One region of the Microbacterium sp. H1-D42 genome, then DNA from elsewhere that is predicted to be linked to it. Evidence: predicted binding sites of a transcription regulator. Region 1 holds the regulator's gene; the other holds the start of a gene.
What was found. The regulator LexA, encoded in region 1, represses DNA repair genes until DNA is damaged. The targets are predictions, from matches to a motif close to TCGAACANNTGTTCGA.
Positions count from the first base shown of each region.

Region 2: the regulator LexA is predicted to act here: its motif matches at 6,238-6,253, upstream of MNR00_RS02405 (HNH endonuclease signature motif containing protein).

Region 1 covers NZ_CP093342.1:1,268,763-1,279,697, forward strand. Annotated here, with positions in the region: gene metE (5-methyltetrahydropteroyltriglutamate--homocysteine S-methyltransferase) at 1-1,123, shown strand, start outside; gene lexA (transcriptional repressor LexA) at 1,193-1,879, opposite strand; gene MNR00_RS06010 (LysM peptidoglycan-binding domain-containing protein) at 2,200-2,598, shown strand; gene MNR00_RS06015 (histidinol-phosphate transaminase) at 2,642-3,733, shown strand; gene hisB (imidazoleglycerol-phosphate dehydratase HisB) at 3,730-4,365, shown strand; gene hisH (imidazole glycerol phosphate synthase subunit HisH) at 4,362-4,994, shown strand; gene priA (bifunctional 1-(5-phosphoribosyl)-5-((5-phosphoribosylamino)methylideneamino)imidazole-4-carboxamide isomerase/phosphoribosylanthranilate isomerase PriA) at 5,107-5,853, shown strand; gene MNR00_RS06035 (SseB family protein) at 5,840-6,643, shown strand; gene MNR00_RS06040 (hypothetical protein) at 6,689-7,105, shown strand; gene MNR00_RS06045 (DUF3626 domain-containing protein) at 7,115-7,867, shown strand; gene MNR00_RS06050 (DUF1844 domain-containing protein) at 7,864-8,256, opposite strand; gene infC (translation initiation factor IF-3) at 8,451-9,119, shown strand; gene rpmI (50S ribosomal protein L35) at 9,192-9,389, shown strand; gene rplT (50S ribosomal protein L20) at 9,423-9,809, shown strand; gene MNR00_RS06070 (RNA methyltransferase) at 9,901-10,707, shown strand; gene MNR00_RS06075 (amino acid ABC transporter ATP-binding protein) at 10,801-10,935, shown strand, end outside.
Region 2 covers NZ_CP093342.1:513,352-524,286, forward strand. Annotated here, with positions in the region: gene MNR00_RS02380 (hypothetical protein) at 1-556, shown strand, start outside; gene MNR00_RS02385 (tetratricopeptide repeat protein) at 445-1,065, opposite strand; gene MNR00_RS02390 (DUF4352 domain-containing protein) at 1,065-1,652, opposite strand; gene MNR00_RS02395 (hypothetical protein) at 1,649-2,302, opposite strand; gene MNR00_RS02400 (bifunctional proline dehydrogenase/L-glutamate gamma-semialdehyde dehydrogenase) at 2,407-6,102, shown strand; gene MNR00_RS02405 (HNH endonuclease signature motif containing protein) at 6,415-7,824, shown strand; gene MNR00_RS02410 (hypothetical protein) at 7,946-8,368, shown strand; gene MNR00_RS02415 (helix-turn-helix transcriptional regulator) at 8,368-8,613, shown strand; gene MNR00_RS02420 (NAD(P)-dependent alcohol dehydrogenase) at 8,615-9,625, shown strand; gene ddaH (dimethylargininase) at 9,945-10,829, shown strand; gene rocD (ornithine--oxo-acid transaminase) at 10,831-10,935, shown strand, end outside.

The DNA.
Region 1 (10,935 bases):
TCAGGACGCCCCCGGCGTCCGTGACGGCGCCGTGCGCGGTCGCGAGGTGGCGGACGCCGACTTCTCGCGCGTCGCGTACGAGGAGCGCGAGAGCGCACAGCAGGCGCTGGACCTGCCCGCGCTGCCGCTCACGACCATCGGGTCGTTCCCGCAGACCGGCGACATCCGCCGCGCCCGCGCTCAGTTCCTGCGTGGCGAGCTGCCAGCCGAGGACTACGACGTGTTCCTCAAGCGCGAGATCGATCAGGTCGTCGCGCTGCAGGAGGACCTCGGCCTCGACGTGCTGGTGCATGGCGAGCCGGAGCGCAACGACATGGTGCAGTACTTCGCCGAGAACCTCGACGGGTTCGCCGTCACGCAGCACGGCTGGGTGCAGTCCTACGGCTCGCGCGCCACTCGGCCCTCGATCCTGTGGGGCGATGTGTCGCGTCCGGCGCCCATCACGATCTCCTGGGCTGGCTATTCGCAGTCGCTGAGCGTCAAGCACGTCAAGGGCATGCTGACCGGCCCCGTGACGATCCTGGCCTGGTCGTTCGTGCGTGACGACCAGCCCCTCGGCGAGACCGCGAACCAGGTCGCCCTGGCACTGCGCGATGAGATCGCCGACCTCGAGCAGGCCGGCATCGCCATCATCCAGGTCGACGAGCCGGCGCTGCGCGAGCTGCTGCCGCTGAAGACGGCCGACCAGGCCGCCTACCTGGACTGGTCGGTGGGATCGTTCCGCCTCGCCACCGGCGGCGCGGCGGCTGCCACGCAGATCCACACGCACCTCTGCTATTCGGAGTTCGGCGTCGTGATCGACGCGATTCGCGCGCTGGACGCCGACGTCACCTCGATCGAGGCGGCCCGCAGCCGCATGGCCGTCGTCGGCGACATCGCGGAGTACGGCTTCGACCACGGCATCGGCCCCGGCGTGTACGACATCCACTCGCCCCGTGTGCCGAGCATCGACGAGATCGAGGTGCTGCTGCGCCGTGCCGTCGACGCCCTGCCGATGCGCCAGCTGTGGGTCAACCCGGACTGCGGTCTGAAGACCCGCGGCTATGACGAGACCGTCGCCTCGCTGCGCAACATCGTCGAGGCCACCCGTCGCGTGCGCGAGGACGTGGCTGTCGCCGTCTGACTCACGAGTCGATGAGAAATGCCCCCGCCGGTTCAGACCGGCGGGGGCATTTCCGCGTTCTGGCTGTTGTCAGACGGCGCGCAGCACCGCGACGACCTTGCCGAGCACGACGGCGTCATCGCCGAGGATCGGCTCGAAAGCCGAGTTGCGTGGGAGCAGCCAGGTGTGGCCGTCGCGCCGGCGGAACGTCTTCACCGTGGCCTCGCCGTCGATCATCGCTGCGACGATCTCACCGTTCTCGGCGTTGTTCTGCGTGCGCACGACGACCCAGTCGCCGTCGCAGATGGCCGCGTCGATCATCGACTCGCCGCTGACCTTCAGCATGAAGAGGTCGCCCTTGCCGACCAGCTGACGCGGCAGCGGGAAGATCTCCTCCACCTGCTGGTCGGCGGTGATCGGCACGCCTGCGGCGATCTGCCCCACGAGTGGCACGAGTGCGGCGTCGCCAACGGACGGCGCCGTGTCTGCCGGATTCTCGGTGCCTGAGCCGGGCAGGTCGATCAGCACTTCCATCGCCCTGGTCTTGCCAGGGTCCCGGCGCAGGTAGCCGCTGAGCTCGAGCTGGCCGAGCTGATGCGTGACGCTGGACAGCGACTTCAAGCCGACGGCATCGCCGATCTCGCGCATGCTCGGCGGGTAGCCGTGCCGAGCGATCGACGTCTGAATCACCTCGAGGATGGCCATCTGCTTCGCGCTCAGGCTCTTGCGTCGACGTGTACGCGGAGCCTCGGATGCGGGGGCGGTGTTGTCGCTCATCGGTGCTCCTTCATACCTTCCTGCCCGGTGCGGATCCGCGTGGTCGCGGGCATCCGGTTCGAATGTCGGTGGCCCATGATGGGCTGTCCATATCGAAACCGTATCCGAGATACAGGTGAAAACGGAAGATCTGTTCGAGCGTGTCGAAGAATCAGGTGATCCGGTTTCGAAGAATTCTTGACAGATGTTCGAGTTCGAAGATACATTCGGTACGTAGCTTCGCATCCGGCCTCCCCGGCCGGATGCCGGATGCGAAAGCTATGACACTTCGGCCCAGAACACCGCCAGTGCAGAACAGCGGCAGAGCAGAGGAGCATCACATGAGCACGATCGGAATCTCGGCACCCATGACCACGCAGGTCGCGGTGTACCCGATCCGGCCTGTGAACGTGCCGGCTGTGAAGGCGACCCGCCTGCGGCTGACCACGCGTGGACGTCGCGTCCTCCTCGCGATCGCCGCGCTCCCGATCGTGATCGGCATCGCCGTCTCGGTGATCGCCGGTGGGTCCGCCCTCGCCTCCGGTGCGCAGGCGGCACCGGTCTCGTTCGAGACGGTGACCGTGCTGCCAGGCGACACGCTCTGGTCGATCGCCGCCGAGGTCGCACCTGAAGCGGACCCGCGTGTCGTCATCGAAGACGTCAAGCGCCTGAACAACCTCAGCTCCGGACTGATTCAGGTCGGCTCCGATATCGCGATCCCGGTCGCGTACGCCAACTGACCCGACCGTCACGAAGCCGCCGAAGGCGGGTGCTCGCCCTACGATGGGAAGGGTGACCTCCCTCGATGAGCTGCCCCTCCGCGATGATCTTCGCGGGCTCACTCCCTACGGCGCTCCGCAGGCCCCTCTGCCCGTCGCGCTGAACGTGAACGAGAACACTCATCCGGTTCCGGATGAGGTCGCCAGCGACATCCTCGACGACATCGCTCTCGCTCTGCGCGACGTCAACCGATACCCGGACCGCGAGTTCACGACGCTTCGCGAGGGATTCGCCGACTACCTCGGTCATGGCCTCACCGCCGAGCAGATCTGGGCCGGCAACGGCTCCAACGAGGTGCTGCAGCACATCATGCAGGCGTTCGCGGGTCCTGGGCGCACGGTGTTCGGATTCGCGCCGACGTACTCGATGTACCCGCTTATCGCCCAGGGCACCGGTGCACGCTGGGTCGCCGGCACGCGGGATGACGACTACACGCTCACCCCGCAGGATGCCGCCGCTCAGGTCGCCGCCGCCGACCCTGACGTCGTGCTGCTGTGCGCGCCCAACAATCCGACGGGCACGCCGCTCGGGCTCGACGTGATCGCCGCGGTGTACGAAGCAGCACGCGGTGTGGTGATCGTCGACGAGGCGTACTTCGAGTTCGCTCCACGCGACGCCGTCTCGGCGGTCACGGTGCTGCACGGCCGCCCGCGACTGGCGATCTCGCGCACCATGAGCAAGGCCTTCGCCTTCGCGGGTGCCAGGGTGGGATACCTCGCGGCCGACCCGGCATTCATCGACGCGCTGCGCCTCGTGCGCCTGCCCTACCACCTCAGCGCCCTGACCCAGGCGGCCGCCGTCGCGGCACTGCGCAACGCCGAGACCATGCTGCGCATGGTCGACGAGATCGTCGAGCAGCGCGATCGCATCTCCGCGACGCTGGAAGCGCTCGGCTACCTGCCGCACGAATCGTGGTCGAACTTCGTGCTGTTCGGCGGCGTCGATGACCCGCAGGCACTCTGGCGAGCCCTGTACGAGCGCGGAGTCCTCATCCGCGATGTCGGCATCCCCGGTCACCTCCGCGTCTCGGCGGGCACTGAGGCCGAGACCACTGCCTTTCTGGAAGCACTCGCGTCGATAGGATCACCCTCATGAGCGACCTCCGCCCCGTCAAGGGCAACGCACAGCACTCTCGGACTGCAAAGCGCACGCGCAGCACGTCGGAATCGACGGTCGAGGTCGAGGTGAACCTCGACGGCACCGGCCGCAGCGACATCGACACCTCCGTGCCGTTCTTCGACCACATGCTCACGGCCTTCGCGAAGCACTCGCTCACCGACCTCACCGTTCGCGCGAACGGTGACACCCAGATCGACGCGCACCACACCGTCGAGGACATCTCGATCGTGCTCGGACAGGCGATCCGTGAGGCTTTGGGCGACAAGGCCGGCATCTCCCGCTACGGCGATGCGCTCGTGCCGTTGGACGAAGCACTCGCGCAGGCGGTCGTCGACATCTCGGGGCGTCCGTTCCTGGTGCACGACGGCGAGCCTGCCGGTTTCGAATTCCACCTCATCGGCGGGCACTTCACCGGCTCGCTGGTGCGTCACGTCTTCGAGGCGATCACGTTCAACGCTGGGCTCACCGTGCACGTCCGGGTTCTCGGGGGTCGCGATCCGCACCACATCGCCGAGGCCGAGTTCAAGGCGTTCGCGCGTGCGTTCCGTCAGGCCAAGGCTGCCGACCCCCTGGTCGAGGGCATCCCGTCCACGAAGGGCGCGCTGTGAGCACTGCGCACGTCGCGGTCTTCGACTACGAGTCGGGCAACGTCCACTCCGCCGTCAAGGCGCTGGTCGCGGCCGGAGCCGACGTGGAGCTGACCCGTGATCGCGACCGGGCACTCGCCGCCGACGGTCTCGTGGTGCCGGGCGTCGGCGCATTCGCGGCCGTCCATGAGGCGTTGCGCGCCCATGGTGGCGATGAGATCATCGACCGGCGACTGGCCGGCGGGCGTCCCGTGCTGGGCATCTGCGTCGGCATGCAGGTGATGTTCGAGCGCGGCTTGGAGCGAGGGCAGAACACCGAGGGACTGGGGGAGTGGCCGGGCACGGTCACCGAGCTCGAAGCCCCGGTGCTGCCGCACATGGGCTGGAACACGGTCGAGCCTGGCGAAGGATCTGTGCTGTTCCGCGGCCTCGAGCACGAGCGCTTCTACTTCGTGCACTCGTTCGCCGCGAAGGAATGGGAGCTGGACGTGATCCCGCCGTTCCCGAAGCCTGCGGTCACGTACGCCACACACGGCGAGAGGTTCATCGCCGCCGTCGAGAACGGTCCGCTCTCCGCCACCCAGTTCCACCCCGAGAAGTCCGGCGATGCTGGCATCCGACTGCTGCGCAACTGGGTCGAATCCCTCTGACGCTGCAACAGGGTTTGAGGACTGCGCCGCCGCCGACTACTCTCAACTCTCGTGCCACTGTGGCCGCTCTCGTGCCCATCCGGGCCCACATACCCCCTTCTCCAAGGACGTCATGAACGATTTCGCACAGTCACCTTCTCTGATCCTGCTGCCTGCCGTGGACGTCGCGGGCGGAAAGGCGGTGCGACTCACCCAGGGCGAGGCGGGCACCGAGACCAACTACGGCGACCCTGTTGACGCGGCGGGTGAGTTCGTCGACGCCGGAGCGCAGTGGATCCACCTCGTCGATCTCGATGCGGCGTTCGGTCGCGGCAGCAATTCGGCGATCCTGCGCAAGGTCATCAAGCAGTACCGCGGAGTGAACGTCGAGGTCTCCGGTGGCATCCGCGACGACGCCAGCCTCGAGGCGGCCCTCGAGTCGGGCGCATCCCGCATCAACCTCGGCACCGCGGCCCTCGAGAACCCCGAGTGGGCGGCGGATGTGATCAGCCGCTACGGCGAGGCGATCGCCGTCGGACTCGATGTGCGCGGCACGACCCTCGCGGCTCGTGGCTGGACCGAAGAGGGCGGCGACATCTGGGAGGTGCTGGAGCGCCTCGAAGAGGCCGGCTGCAGCCGCTACGTCGTCACTGACGTCACCAAGGACGGCACGCTGCGCGGCCCGAACCTCGACCTGCTGCGCGAGATCACCTCGCGCACGCCCAAGCCTGTGATCGCCTCCGGCGGCGTGGCCACGCTGGACGACATCGCGGCGCTGCGCGAGCTGGTGCCGCTCGGCGTCGAGGGTGCCATCGTCGGCAAGGCGCTCTACGCCGGACAGTTCACGCTGGCCGAGGCACTGGACGTTGCAGGGGACTGAGGACATCAGCGCGCACGACGACGCCCACCACGCCAACACGGGCGACTCAGCCGGCGTCCCATGGGAGGGGCGCAGCTTCGAGCCGAACGCGAACGCTTCGGATGACGGCTCGGCCGACCCTGCCCTGCTGGCGGCGCTGCTGCGCTTCCGCGCCGGCGACGGGTCTCAGGCCGAGGTCGTCGAGGCGTTCCGCAGTGCCCGCGTACTGGTGCCGCTGGTCGCCGAGAAGGGCGATGAGGGCATCGGCCCCACCGGCTTGAAGGTCGACAAGACGCAGGAGCTGTCGATCGTCACGGTCGCAGCCCCGGACGGACGGCGAGTGCAGCCGGTGTTCTCGTCGGTCGACACGATGCGGCGATGGGATCCGCTGGCGCGCCCGATCCCGGTCGAAGCCGTGCGCGTGGCGCTGTCGGCGTCGAGCGAGGAGACCGACCTGATCGTGCTGGATCCGGCATCCGACACCGAGTTCGTGCTGCGTCGCCCTGCGGTGTGGGCGATCGCACAGGACCAGGCTTGGGAGCCGAGCTTCCTCTCGCCCGAGGTCTTCGCGGCGCTGCGCGAGAGCATCGCGCACGAGCTGGCCGTGATCGACGTGGTGGTCGCGGCGGGGGATTCGGATGCCCGCATGCGCGGTCCCGAGCTGATCGTCACTCTGGAGCTCATCGACGGCCTCGAGCGCGCGACGCTGGATGCTGTGCTCGCGCGCCTCGCGCAGCGCTGGTCGGCTGATGATCGCATGGCCGTGCTCGTGGACTCGCTGACCGTGAAGCTCACCCGCTCCGAGGGCTGATCGCCCCGCACTTCACGCACGTCACGGGCCAGATAGGGTCGGGGCATGCGCAGATTCGTCGCGGTGCTCGGACTCGCTGCTGCGGGGATGCTGGTGACGTCGTGCGGTGCGGATCCGATGATCGATGGCGACGTGTGCCCGGCGATCGGCTACATCACCGTCCTCGAGGTGGACGCCGGAGCGATTCCGGCTGCTGCCTGGGTGCAGCTCTGCGACGGGGCGGTCTGCTCGCCGGATCCCGGCAAGGCGACGGGGACCGCCGAGCAGATCGGGGCCGTCGAACGGAACGGCGTCTGGACGTTCTCATTCCACGGACGTGCACCGGTCGAGACCGCGAACATCCGCGTCACGGACGATAGGGGTGCGCTCCTCGACGAATCGGAGCACGACATCGACTGGATCCACTCCACGGCCCGCTGCGGCGGCCCGTCGACCGCGGATCCCGTGGTGCTGACCCCCTAGGCTCGAGGGATGCTGCCGTCGGTCGCGCTCCACTTCCATCCGGATTGGCCCTTCCAGGATCGGACGGTCATCGAGGCGATGGCGGATGCCGGCCGATATCGCTCGCAGTTCGAGACAGGCACCTCGAACGGGGGCCTGACCGCGCAGGCGGGCGGCGATCGCTGGCAGTGGGAGAGTCGTCTTTTCGGTGGGCGGTACGACGGCGGCCCGAAAGCGGAGCGACCGCTGTACGGGGCGCTCCGGCTGGATGACCCGTACGGTCCTGCGACGCGGTTCGGGTCAGCGCATCTGCGGCTTCGTCCCGAAGTCACCGCTCGCACGACGTTCTGCTATCCGGACTCGGTGTTCGAGCCGGACGGTGTCGTCGAGATCGTCGGCGCGGACGCGCTCGTGGAGCGGATGCTGGCTGACCGATTCGATCTGCTGGACCGCTACGTCGAGGCGCACGTGCACGGAGGCATCCGCTTCGCGGAGGATATCGACGCCATCGTGCTTGACCCGTGCTTCGCAGGCACGTCCATCGAGCGAGCAGCTGCACGGCTGGGCTGCGCAGTCGAGTTCCACCCCGGGTTCCGGGTCGTCACGGAGCTGCTGGATGACGACTATCGGGGTGTCGCGCCTGCCGAGCTGGCGCGATCATTGGCATCCGATCTCGCGCCCGACGTGATCGGCGAGGCCGCGCGCTCAGCACGGCACGATCCTCAGACTCTCAAACGGGTCTGGCACCTGCTGGCGCGCTTCGGCCGCGTGATCGACGCCTAGTTGACCGGGCCGGTCCACTTCTCGCCTGGGCCCTTGCCGATCGGGTCGGGGATGGGGGAGGCCTCGCGGAACGCGAGCTGCAGCGAACGCAGTCCGTCGCGCAGCGGGCTGGCGTGCGCGCTGCTGACCTCAGGGGCTCCGGCCGTGATGAGACCCGCCAGGGCGTTGATCAGCTTGCGCGCCTCGTCGAGGTCGAGCTGGTTCTCGGGGTCGTCGGCGAGTCCGAGCTTGACGGCGGCCGCGCTCATCAGATGAACGGCGGTCGTGGTGATCACTTCGACGGCCGGCACATCGGCGATGTCGCGTGTCGCCGCGGTCGCGGCCTCTTCCTGCCGCGCCCAGTTCTCGTGGCGGTCGTCATGGCGGTGGTCGTCGGCAGGAATCGTCACTTCGGCATGCTTTCTGTTAGACTTCTGCGGGCTCCGGAGTGTCATGCTCCGGAACGAAAGAGGATTCAATCCCACCCGCGCTTGCCGTTCAAGGCTACCGGGTTCTGCGCCCCGCCGGCTTCCGGTGGAATGGGTGCAACAAGCCGGTGCTTCCAATGCGTCGGCGGGTGGGGAGAACTCCGACTTCGCTCGGGATGCCGACAGCATTCCGATGGCCGAAATCCACGTCTAAGGAGCTCCGCATCAGCGATCCCCGTACCAATGAGCGCATCCGCGTCCCCGAGGTCCGCCTCGTCGGCCCCGCGGGTGAGCAGATCGGTGTTGTCCGCATCGAGGCAGCGCTGCGTCTGGCCCAGGAAGCCGATCTCGACCTCGTCGAGGTGGCACCCAACTCCAAGCCGCCCGTGGTCAAGATCATGGACTACGGCAAGTTCAAGTACGAGGCCGCGCAGAAGGCGAAGGAAGCACGTCGCAACCAGGCGAACACCATCCTCAAGGAGGTGCGCTTCCGCCTGAAGATCGAGGCTCACGACTACACGACCAAGCTCAAGCGCGCCGAGGGCTTCCTCAAGGCCGGTGACAAGGTCAAGGCCATGATCCTGTTCCGCGGTCGCGAGCAGTCGCGTCCCGAGCAGGGCGTTCGCCTGCTGCGCAAGTTCGCCGAGGACGTCGCCGAGTTCGGCACTGTCGAGTCGAACCCGACGATCGACGGACGCAACATGGTCATGGTCGTCGCTCCGCTCAAGAACAAGTCCGAGGCCAAGGCTGAGCAGAACGCTGTGCGCTCTGCGAACAAGCAGGCTGCGCGCGACGCGAAGTCCACGTCGACCGACGCCGAGTCGAACGACGAATCCGCCGCATAGCGGCCCCCAGTCTCCCGCTCCCGAGCGGGTACCCACCGTCGCCCGCCAGGGCGCCACACGAAGGAAGAGAAGATGCCGAAGCAGAAGACCCACTCGGGTGCGAAGAAGCGCTTCAAGATCACCGGCAGCGGAAAGCTGAAGAAGCAGCAGGCCGGTATGCGCCACAACCTCGAGCACAAGTCGAGCCGTCGCACGCGCCGCCTGAACCAGGACCAGGTCCTCTCGAAGGCCGACACCAAGGTCGCCAACAAGCTTCTCGGCCGCGGCTGAGCCCGACGCAAGCACGAATAGGAATACACGAAAATGGCTAGAGTCAAGCGCGCGGTAAACGCGCACAAGAAGCGTCGCGTCATCCTGGAACGCGCCTCGGGTTACCGTGGCCAGCGTTCGCGCCTGTACCGCAAGGCGAAGGAGCAGGTCACCCACTCGCTCGTCTACGCGTACCGTGACCGTCGCAAGCGCAAGGGCGACTTCCGTCGTCTGTGGATCCAGCGCATCAACGCCGCTGCCCGCCAGAACGGCATCACGTACAACCGCTTCATGCAGGGCCTCGGCCTCGCCGGCGTGCAGGTCGACCGCCGCATGCTCGCCGAGCTCGCCGTGACCGACGCCGGTGCGTTCGCGTCGCTGGTCGAGACCGCGAAGAAGGCTCTTCCCTCGGACGTCAACGCTCCGAAGGCCGCTGCCTGATCTTCTGCTGATCACAGACGGGCGTCTCCCTCCGGGGAGGCGCCCGTTTCGCGTTCCGGAAGCACGCGGGTGACGCCGATAGACTGACCTCGTGCTGGAGAATCCTCGCTCGCCCCGTGTCCGTGCCGTCGCCAAGCTGTCCAAGCGCAGCGCGAGGGTCGAGACCGGTCTGTTCCTGCTCGAAGGTCCCCAGGCGGTCCGTGAGGCGCTGCGGTATCTGCCGGAGGCCATCGAAGAGCTGTACGCGACCCCCACGACGTGGGAGCGCTACGCCGACATCCGTGATTTCGCCGCCTCCGTCGACCTCGAGGTCGAGTTCGTGACGGAGGACGTGCTCGCCGCGATGGCCGACACTGTCACCCCGCAGGGACTGATCGCCGTCGCCAGGCAGACGCCGACCGCGGTGAAGGACATCTTCGCGGCATCCCCCCGCCTCATCGCGATCTGCGAAGAGGTGCGCGACCCAGGCAACCTCGGCACGATCATCCGCGCCGCGGATGCGTCGGGGGCGGATGCTGTCGTGCTGACCGGCCGCACGGTCGATCCTTACAACCCCAAGGTGGTGCGCTCCACGACCGGATCGCTGTTCCACCTGCCGATCTCGGTCGGCGGCGACCTCGACGACGTCATCACCCGTGCGCACGCGGCCGGACTCCAGGTGGTCGCCGCCGATGTGAAGGGTGACGACCTGCTGGCGGCGCGCGCAGAAGGTGCGCTCGCCCGCCCCACCGCTTGGCTGTTCGGAAACGAGGCCAGGGGTCTCGAGCCCGAAGCGCTCGAGCTTGCCGACCGCGCGCTCAGGCTGCCGATCTTCGGGCGCGCAGAGTCGCTGAACCTCGCGACGGCCGCGAGCGTGTGCCTGTACGAGAGCGCATTCGCGCAGCGCGCCGACGCCTGAGCCTGTGCCGTCGTCGGTCCGGCACGGTCACGAATCGGTAAAGTCCCCGGCGCGCCCGCATGCCTGACGCCTGTCGGCTCTACAGTTGACGACATGGCAGAGAGCACTGACGCCCTCGTGGTGGTCGACAACGTCCAGAAGCACTACGGAGATTTCCAGGCGCTGAAAGACATCAACCTCACCGTCAAGAAGGGTGAGGTCGTCGTCGTCATCGGGCCCTCCGGTTCC
Region 2 (10,935 bases), 760 kb from region 1:
GATCGCGTTCGTCGAGCGGCTGCGCAAGCAGACCGAGGTCGTCCCCGCCGGCACCATGCGCCGCATGAAGGATCTCAGCGGCCAAGTCACCGGCCGCTTCGCACCGATCGGACGGGCGTTCGCGCTGATGTGGCGCGCCGGCCCCGTGCTGATCGCCTCATACGCGTTTCTCTACATCGGGGTGAAGACGCTCGAGACCTACCTGCAGTTCGGCATCACCCGACTCATCGGCCCGCACGACGTCGTGTTCTGGAGCATCGCGCTGCCGCTCGTGTCGATGCTGCCGCTGCTGATCATCGAGCCGTTGCGTATCGCTGTGGTCGCCGGCGCGTACGACGCGACGCTCGGGCAGCTGCGCAGGCAGCACGAGAAGGCGTCGGGTGCCAGTGAGGTGGGTGCCAGTGAGGTGGATGCCGAAGTGGATGCCAGTGGGCTGGCCGCCGGTCAGGACTCGACCGAGAACCTGATGAATCTGCCGTCGCCCGCTGGGTCGACGTCGAGCCAGAACGGACCCTCGACGTCGTCAGGCACGACGAACCCGACCACCAGCTTGTAGGGGCCCTCCGCCTGACTGTTGCAGGTCTCGGGCTCATCGCTGGAGTACGGCACGCCCACCTCGGCGCGCAGCGGCGTCCACTGCCGCCCGGTGCTCTGCTGCACCAGCACCGGGGCCGTGCAGCTGACGAAGCGGACGTCTGCGGGGTCGGTGCCCTCAGGGGTGATCGGCTCCTGCGGATCGACATCCACGATCGCGATGTGGAACGTCGTGCCATCCGGCAGGTTCATGCCAGAGGTGTCCTTCGCGATGCCGGTCTGGATCGGCCCGAAAGTCGTGCCGCTCATCCGCACTGTGCCGCCGGCATCGGCCGCGATCGCCGCGACAGGGCGCGCCCCATGGCCGTAGAACGCGTTCCAGCCGTCCCACCACAGGAACCCCGCCAGTGCAGGTGCCACGACCGCGATCACGGCGAGGGCGATGCCGTTGCGGCGCCACCAGCCGCGGGGGCGCGGAGTCTGCAATGCTGCGTCTTCGGCCGGGGCGGACGGCGGAGTGGGAATCGTCATCACTGCGTCGCCTCCGGACCCTTCGTCCAGTCCGTCGCACGCAGCGTGACCTGCGTCTCGATCGGCACCGCGTCGAGGTCGACCGGGATCTCGATCATCCCGTCGAGGTTCGGGAAGGCGACCGGTGAGAAGCGCAGCACGGCATCGCCCGCCAGCGCATCGGGTGGCAGCTCGAAGGCGAGGCTGCCGCTGCGCGGCACACCCGGCACCAGCTTCGCCTCTGAGAACGTCTGTCCGCGCTCGGTCGCACGGAACGTGCGCTCTCCGATCACGAGGTCGGCGAGACCGAGACGTGCGCCGACCTGCGTGTCGATCGCCTGGGCACTGATGTCCACGATCAGCCAGGTTCCCTCGGCTGTCCAGCCGTCAGCATCCGCCACCGATCGCGCCGCACGCACATCATCGACCGTGACGACGAGGTTGCGGGTCGAGGTCGGCGCACCGGCCTCGCCCGCCACGACGATGCCCGTCTGCGGGGCATTCTCGGGCAGTGCCACGGCGTTCAGAACCCACGCCCCGGCCAGCAGCGCTGCGGTGGTGCCCCATGTCACCACGTGCGTGCGCACTGCGCGCTTCGAGATCGTCATGGCACCTCCACCTCGTCGACCTCGGCGGTGACGTACGCGCCGATGACGGGGTCGCTCCAGTAGTCGCCCATCGTGATCGCCTGCCCGACACCGTGGGTCGAGTCTGGAAGGGTGATCCGCACCTCGTCGCCGTCCTGCACGTCTTCTGCTCCGACGACCCACGACGCCACGATGCGCACCGGAACATCGGGCTGCAGGTGGATGCCGTACGTGCCGTCGTCCGCGCGCGCGAGGCCGGGCGGCGTCGTCGTCACCCCTTCGATCGTGATGCCGTCGACGACGGGGGAGTCCGCGCCGCCCGACGCGGCCGTGCGCGGCGCGGTGAATTCGTTCGTGACGTCGAGGATGACCGTCAGGACGCGCTCACCCTTCTCCGCATCGGGATACACGCCGCTGCCGGCGCGCTCATCGCTGAGCTCCACGCCGATGACGGTCATCAGCAGGTCGGACCCGCTGAACGACTCGCCGACCGTCAGCTCGGGGATCTGCGGCTCGGACACGCCGTTCAACCCGCCGAAGGCGGCCGTGAGCGCAAGAGCGGCGCCGGTGCCTCCGGTGATCAGCCACGGGGTGGGGACGCGATCCAGCATCCGACGGCTCCACCCGAACGCACGGCGGCCCGCGGGCGCAGTGGGCGGCGTGGCTGTCACGAGATCAGCATAGGATGCCCCGGCACCGCTGCCGTGCCGTGCCGCCACCGATACGCGCGGCGGATCTCCTGCCAGGGGCGTAGGCGCGCACCTAGGGTGGAGTCATGGCAGCGCCCTCGTCATCTCCCGTCGAATCCGGCCTCGCCGACGCCGCTGTGCAGCTGGCCGCCCGCTGGGTGCACGAGGCCGCACAGGAAGACGTCGATCCGGCGGCGCAGCGGCTCGCCGGAGTGCTGCAGGACCCGGCTGGGCTGCCCTTCACCCTCGGCTTCGTCGACGGGGTGATGCGTCCCGAGAGCGCCTCCGCGGCAGCATCCAATCTGCACCGGGTCGCACCACTCGCACCGGAATTCCTGCCCTGGTACCTGCGCGGCGTCGTCCGGCTCGGCGGCGTCGTCGCCCCGGTGCTGCCAGTGCCGACCGTCCCGATCGCGCGGCGCGTGCTGCGCGAGATGGTCGGTCATCTCATCGTCGACGCGCGGCCGGACAAGCTGGGCCCTGCTCTGGAGAAGCTGCGCGCGTCGGGGTCGCGGCTGAACCTCAATCTGCTCGGTGAGGCCGTGCTCGGCGAAGCCGAGGCGAAGCGCCGGCTCGACGGCATCCACGATCTCATCCGCCGCGACGACGTCGACTACGTCTCGGTCAAGGTCTCGGCGATCATCAGCCGCATCTCGATGTGGGCGTTCGACGACGTGGTCGACCAGGTGGTGGAGCGGCTGATGCCGCTGTACGTCACCGCCGCCTCGAACGGCACCTTCATCAATCTCGACATGGAGGAGTACCGCGATCTCGATCTGACAATCGCGGTGTTCACGCGCCTCCTCGAGAATCCACAGCTGGTGGGGTCGCGGGCGGGCATCGTGCTGCAGACCTATCTGCCTGACGCACTGCCGGCGCTGCGGGAGCTGTCGGCGTGGGCGCGCGACCGCGTCGAGCACGGCGGGGCGCCCATCAAGGTGCGACTCGTGAAGGGCGCGAACCTCGCGATGGAGAAGGTGGATGCGGTGATGCACGGCTGGCCGCAGGCATCGTACAGCACGAAGCTCGACACCGACGCCAACTATCTGCGCTGCCTCGATTTCGCCTTCGAACCCCGGAACGCGGCAGCAGTGCACATCGGCGTCGCCGGGCACAACCTGTTCGACATCGCGTACGCGTGGTTGCTGGCGGGGCAGCGCGAGGTGCGCGACTGCGTCGAGTTCGAGATGCTGCTCGGCATGGCGCAGGGGCAGGTGGCAGCCGTCGCCCGAGAGGTCGGCGAGGTGCTGCTGTACGTGCCCGTCGTGAATCCGTCGGATTTCGACGTCGCCATCAGCTATCTGGTGCGCAGGCTCGACGAGAACGCGTCGCAGGCGAACTTCCTCTCCGCGGCCTTCCACCTCGCGGACGACCCTGCCCTGTTCGAGCGGGAGCGGCTGCGCTTCGTCGACTCCCTGGCGCGCATGGGCGATCGCACTCTGCAGACCGGATCCCGGCGCACGCAGGACCGGAACGCCCCCGCCCACGAGTCCGTGCGGCCGGCCGCGCGCCCTGTCGCCGCCGATGAGGATCTCACCGGCGTGGTGCTCGGCATCGCACGTGGCTCGTCAGGTGCAGACCTGGATGCCGAAGACGGCGAGTTCGGCGATGACGGCGATCCGTTCCTGCAGACCGCTGTGTACGCCCGGCAGGAACTGGCATCGGCCGCGTCCGCCGGTGCACCGGGCTTCGAGAACACCCCGGACAGCGACGCGGCGCTCGCCGCCAACCGGGAGTGGGCGCGCGGCATCCTCGATCGCGTCGCACAACCCGACACCTGCGTGCTCGGGCTCGAGACGGTGCGGGCAGGGCGGATCGACGACGAGCGGATGCTGGAGCAGACCATCTCGCGCGTGCGCGCCGCCGGAGCGCAATGGGGCTCGCGCCCGGCATCCGAACGCGCGGACATCCTGCTGCGCGCGACTGCCGCGCTCGCCGCACGCCGCGGCGATCTGATCGAGATCGCGGCCGTCGAGACGGGCAAGGTCTTCGCCGAGGCGGACATCGAGGTCAGCGAGGCCGTCGACTTCGCCAGGTACTACGCGAGTCGCGCCCGCGAACTCGACGCCGTGAGCGGTGCCGTCTTCGAGCCGGCGCAGGTGACCGTCGTCACCCCGCCGTGGAACTTCCCCCTGGCGATCCCCGCCGGGGGAGTGCTGGCCGCGCTCGCCGCCGGCTCCGGCGTCGTGTTCAAGCCGGCACATCAGGCGCGGCGCTGCGCCGCCGTCATCGCCGAGGCGCTGTGGCAGGCCGGCGTCCCGCGCGACGTGCTCGCACTCGTCGACCTCGGCGAGCGTGAACTCGGGCAGCAGCTCGTCTCACATGCCGCGGTGGACAGGGTCATCCTCACCGGAGGGTGGGACACGGCTGCGCTGTTCCGCTCGTGGCGCCCTGATCTGCCGCTGCTCGCTGAGACCAGCGGCAAGAACGCCATCATCATCACGCCGAGCGCCGACCTCGACCTCGCGGTCGCCGACCTCGTGCGCAGTGCGTTCGGGCATGCGGGCCAGAAGTGCTCCGCCGCGTCGCTGGTGATCCTCGTCGGGCAGGTCGGCCGCTCCAAGCGCTTCGCGCGGCAGCTCGTCGACGCCGTGAAGTCGATGCGGGTCGCGTGGCCGTCGGACGCCACGGCCGAGATCGGACCGGTGATCGAGAAGCCGCAGGGCAAGCTCGCGTGGGCGCTGAACACTCTCGAGAGCGGCGAGAAGTGGCTGATCCGGCCGCGCTCGATGGATGACAGCGGCCGGCTGTGGAGTCCAGGGGTGCGGGCCGGAGTGCGGGCCGGGTCGCGGACGCACCTGGAGGAGTTCTTCGGACCGATGATGGGAGTGATGCACGCGGCGACGTTGTCTGAGGCGATCGAACTGCAGAATGCCGTGGCCTACGGCCTGACCGCAGGGCTGCACACGCAGGACCCAGTGGACCTCGAGCTCTGGCTCGCAGAGGTGCAGGCGGGCAACCTGTACGTGAACCGTGGCATCACCGGCGCGATCGTGCAGCGTCAGCCGTTCGGCGGGTGGAAGCGCTCGTCGGTGGGGCCTGGGGCGAAAGCGGGCGGCCCGAACTACCTGATCGGGTTGGGATCGTGGCGCTCGCAGCCGCGCGGCAGGGTGTCGAGCACCCTGCACCTGCGTGGGCTCGACACGCGCATCTCGACGCTGATCGAGGCGGCGCAGCCGGCGCTGGACTTCGACGAGTTCGAGTGGCTGCGGCAGGCCGCACTGTCGGATGCTGTCGCGTGGGACCGCGAGTTCGGCCAGGTGCGCGACGTGTCGCAGCTGGGGGTGGAGCGCAACCTGTTCCGCTATCGACCCGTTCCTGTGATCGTGCGGGCGACCGCGGATGCCGGACTGCACGAGGTGCTGCGGGTGGTGCTCGCCGGCATCCGATCCGGCGCGCAGTTCGTGCTCTCGGTGCCGACGGGGCTGCCCGCCGGTGTGCGCGGGCAGCTCAGCGATCTGGAGGTGCTCGTCGCGGTGGAGAGCGACGGCGAGTGGATCGATCGGATGGCGCGCCGGGGCGACGCGGCGGTCGTCGAGGTGGAGGATTCGTCGCTGGCGGATGCTGGACGCGTGCGCCTGATCGGCGCACGGGACGGTGTCGCCGCGCTGCACGCGGATCTGGCCCGCGCGGTCGGCGGCGACCCTGACCTGGCCGTCTACGACAACGAGGTGACCTCGGCCGGACGGCTGGAGCTGCTGCCGTTCGTGCACGAGCAGGCGATCTCGATCACGGCGCACCGCTTCGGGGATCCCGACGACTGGAGCGCTGCCGTCATCTGACAGGGTCTGTGCTGGTCGTCGCGGTTCCGGTCGCAATTTCTCCCGTTGGGGGTGGGCGCAAGCGGGATATTCTGCGACCGGAACGGTGGTGACGGATGCCGCTTGATGGATGCTTGGTGTCGGTAGCCAAGGGTGTCGAGAGAATGTTCGGAAAGTTTCTCTGATCAGCCGGATTCTGCCCTGTCAATGTCGGTGGCCCCGTGTTCAATAGTGGGTATGAACAGCACCGAAGCTCTCCTGGATCGGGTCGTTGCCGACCTTGATCGGGTGCTCGGTGCGGACGCTCTTGCGGTTCTCACTGATGCCGAGCGGATGGTGGTGCTGAGGCGGGCTGGTGATGCGTTGCGGCGGGTGGAGGCTGTGGTCGTCGAGACCGTGGCGACCTCGGATCCGGTGGGGCTTCCGAATGGTGTTGGATGCCGGAGCATGAACGAACTGCTCCAGCGCACCCTGCGGGTGGATGCCCGCACGGCGGCGCAAGTGGTGCGGGCCAGCCGGGTCGTGCATCGTGAGGCCGAGCTGACGTCAGGGACGTGGTTGCCGGCACGGTGGCCGGCGCTGCGGCAGGCGATGCTGGACGGGGTGATCGGGGTGACCGGGCTGCTGGCGGCTACGGGGCCGGTCGAGGCGGCCGGTGACCGGATCGGTGCGGCGGATCGGTGGAGGGCCGATGCGGTGCTGGCGGAGGTGGTGCGCGGGTACGCGGCCACGGACGGGGCCACCGACGGCGCGGATGCAGATGATGGGGACACGGATGCCGACGGGACGGACGCTGAAGACGCGCGGGACAGGGTGCCCCCGGCGACGCCGGAGGACGTGAAGTCCATCGCGCATGCGATCGCACTGCGGCTGGACCCGGACGGCGCGGAGCCGACCGAGCAGCGGGCGATGACGCGTCGGTTCCTGTCGGTCGGACGGATGCGGGACGGGGTGTATCCACTGCGGGGGAACCTGCTGCCCGAAACGTACGCCCAGTTGCAGTTGCTGCTGGATGCGCAGTTGAACCCGAAGACCGACGGACCCCCGATCCCCGACGGTGTGAGGTTCCACCCCACCGACGACGAGGACGACCACCGCCCGGGCGGTGCGGGCTGCGACGGGGACGACGCCGGCGACGGGGACGCCTTCAACAGCGACCCGCGCAGCGTGCTGGACACCCGCACGCGGGGGCAGAAGCAGCACGACGCCCTCGCCGCAGCGCTCGGCATCGCCGCCCGGCACGCGGACATGCCGTCGTTGGGTGGTGCGGCGCCGACGCTGGTCGTGCACCTGGAGTCGTCAGATAGTTCCTGGGCCACCATCCCAGGCGTGGACGTACCCGTGAGTGCGGCCGTTGCCCGGCACGCGGGGTGCACCGGCACGATCCAGCGGGTGTTCACCGAACAGGGGCGGATCGTAGGAATGACGGTCACCGACCGGATCTTCACCGTCCACCAGCGCCGGGCGATCACCCTCCGCGACAGGGAATGCCTGATCCCCGGGTGTCACGTTCCCGCCACGTGGTGTGAGATCCACCACGTCGCCGAATGGGCGAACGGTGGACCGACCAGCACCGACAACGGCGTCCCGCTGTGCTGGTGGCACCACCGCTCCCTGGAGTACTCCGGGTGGGAGATCCGCATGAACCACGGACTCCCCGAAATCCGCGGACCCGCATGGTGGGACCCCGAACACCGCTGGCGCACCCCACGACTGTCGTTGCCTGAGTTCGCCTACACGTAGCGCGTTCCCGGGTGTGCGTGGGCTGGGCGCCGATGACCCTCGATGTAAAAGATTCTTGACACCGCACGCCATCAGGCGTAGCTTGCTTCGAGTAAAGAATCTTTGACACGAAGGAGCGGTCATGGTCTACAACGAGCGCGCGGCCTGGGCCGGGCTCATCGCCACCGTCCCCACGTTCGCGGTGTACGCCTGGCTGCTGCTGACGAGTCCGGACCCGGCAGCATCCTGGGTGCCGATCATGCTGTGGACCATCGGCGGCGGCATCGTGCTTACGATCCTCATCACGATCGTCTGGGGGATCGTCGCCGGCATACGTGACAAGGAGGGGGCGATGGCGACCGACATGCGCGACACCGACATCGCCCACCTGGGCGGCCGGGTCGAGCACGCCTTCCTGGTGATCGCCGGCCTCATCGTCATCGTGCTGTGCGCACTGAATGTCGACGTGTTCTGGATCGCGCAGACCATGTTCCTCGGCTTCGCGGTCTCGTCCCTCGTCGGCGGCATCGCCCGCGTCATCGCGTACCGTCGAGGCCTGATCTGATGGTCAAGCCCACCCTCGTCACCAACACCATCCGCGCGCATCGCGAGGCGGCCGGGCTGACCCAGGCCGACCTCGCCCGCAGCATCGGCGTCACGCGCCAGACGCTCCTCGCGATCGAGCAGGGCAAGTACTCGCCGACGCTCGAGCTGGCCTTCCAGATCGCCCGGGCCTTCGGGGTCGCGCTCGATGACCTCTTCCAATACCCCGATTCGCAGACAGAAGTTTCGCAGACAGTGGAGGGCTGAAATGACTCTCACGACCACCACCATGACCTCCTGGACGCAGGACCGCTACGGCCCGGCATCCGACATCGCACTCGTCGAGCGCGACGTGCCGACGCCCGGTCGGGGTGAGGTGCTGCTGAAGGTGCACGCCACCGCGCTCAATGCCGGCGACGTGCGCATCATGCTCGGCGATCCGCTGCTGGCACGCCCGGTGTTCGGGCTGACCCACCCGCGCAATCCGGTGCGCGGCATGGACATCGCCGGAACCGTCGTCGCCTTGGGTGACGGGGTGTCGGATGCTGGCATCGGCGACGAAGTCGTGGTGGAGCTGCCCGGCGGCGGAGGCCTTGCCCCGTTCGCCGTCGCACCCGCGAAGCGACTGGCGGCACGACCAGACGGCGTCGCCGCGGCAGTCGCGGCCAGTCTCCCCATCGCCGGCGGCACCGCCTGGCAGGCGCTCGACCGCGCCCGGGTGGGCGAAGGACATCGGTTGGAAGGGCAGAGGGTACTCGTCCTCGGCGCCTCCGGCGGGGTCGGCACCTTTGCGGTGCAGCTGGCCGGGCTCCGCGGCGCCGAGGTGCACGCCACCGCCGCGGCCCACAACGTCACTCTCATCGAGCGCCTCGGCGCCACCCGCGTGTTCGAGCGGAACATCGACCTCGCCACACTGCCCGCCGACGGGTACGACGCCGTGATCGACATCGTCGGCGGCACACCGCTGCGCACGCTGCGGCGCCTGATCCGCCCCGGCGGAACTGTCGTCCTCGTCGCGGGTGGCGGTGGGCACGTGCTGGGTCCGGTGCCGCGGATGCTGCGCGGAGCACTCCTCTCGATCGGATCGTCCCGGCGCATCCGTGCACTCGCCGCATCCGCAGACCCGCGGATCCTCGGGCAGCTGCTGCAGCTCGCCGCGCAGGGGGCGATCACCCCGGCGATCGAGCGCGAATACGCGTTCAAAGACGCGGCCGGTGCGCTCGCTCACGTCGAATCAGGGCACGCCGCAGGCAAGGTCGTCGTGCGCGCGGCATCCTGATCGACGAAGCGTCGGCGCTCGAGCCGCGGAGCCTTCCCGTTCCCGTCGCGATTTTTCCCGCTGGCGCCGGATGAAGGCGGGACAAAATGCGACCGGAACGCCGGCTGCGGGCATCCGAGCGGGAGGAATCGCGACCCGAACGATCGCAGCCGAGCGCGGGCATTCCTTGACCCGCCGCGCATCTTCAGCATCCGAAGATCGCGTGAGATAATGGAGCCTGGCGTGCTCGTGTGCATCTTCCCCGTCAATGTTGCGGGTCGAACTTCCGCTGGGCCCCTGGACAGCGTCCGCCGCACCTTCCTGAGGAGCACTCATGTCCATGCCTGAAACCGCGACCCGCCCCGACGACCACGCGACCGCGCCGACCCGCGTGGCTCACCACCGTCGCTACCTGATGTGCAAGCCCGAGCACTTCACGGTCAGCTACAAGATCAATCCGTGGATGGAGCCGGCCAACCCGACCGACACCGCCAAGGCCGTCGCGCAGTGGCAGAAGCTGTACGGCCTGTACCTCGAACTCGGTCACGAGGTCGAGCTGATCGAGCCGCTCGCCGGCTACCCCGACATGGTCTACACCGCGAACGGCGGCTTCGTCATCGGCGGCCGCGCCTACGTGCCCGAGTTCCGCTTCGAGGAGCGCCAGGGTGAGGCGCCCGCGTTCGCCGACTGGTTCCGCGCCAACGGCTTCGACACCGTGATGCCAGAAGAGGTCAACGAGGGCGAGGGCGACTTCCTGCTGGTCGGCGATGTGATCCTCGCCGGCACCGGCTTCCGCTCCACGGGCGACAGCCACCGCGAGGTGGGCGAGGTGTTCGGCCGCGAGGTCGTCTCACTGAACCTCGTCGATCCGCGCTTCTACCACCTCGACACCGCCATCGCCGTGCTCGACCCGGTGCAGGGCACCGAGAACGGCGGCCCCGAGCGCGCCAACATCGCCTACCTGCCGCACGCGTTCGACGAGGCTTCGCAGAAGGTGCTCGCCGAGCGGTTCCCCGACGCCATCCTCGTCAGCGACGACGACGGCGCCGTGTTCGGACTGAACTCGGCCAGCGATGGCTACAACGTCATCATCTCGCCGCGCGCCACAGGATTCGAGAAGCAGCTGCGCGAGCGCGGTTACAACCCGATCATGGTCGACCTGTCCGAGCTGCTGCTCGGCGGTGGCGGCATCAAGTGCTGCACGCTCGAACTGCGGGGTGCCTGACATGGACGGCACAGAGACGTACGCGGTTGCTGAGCGAGCGAAGCGAGACGAAGTACACGTCGCCGAGAACTACGCGCCGCTGCCCGTCGTCATCGCCGATGCCGAG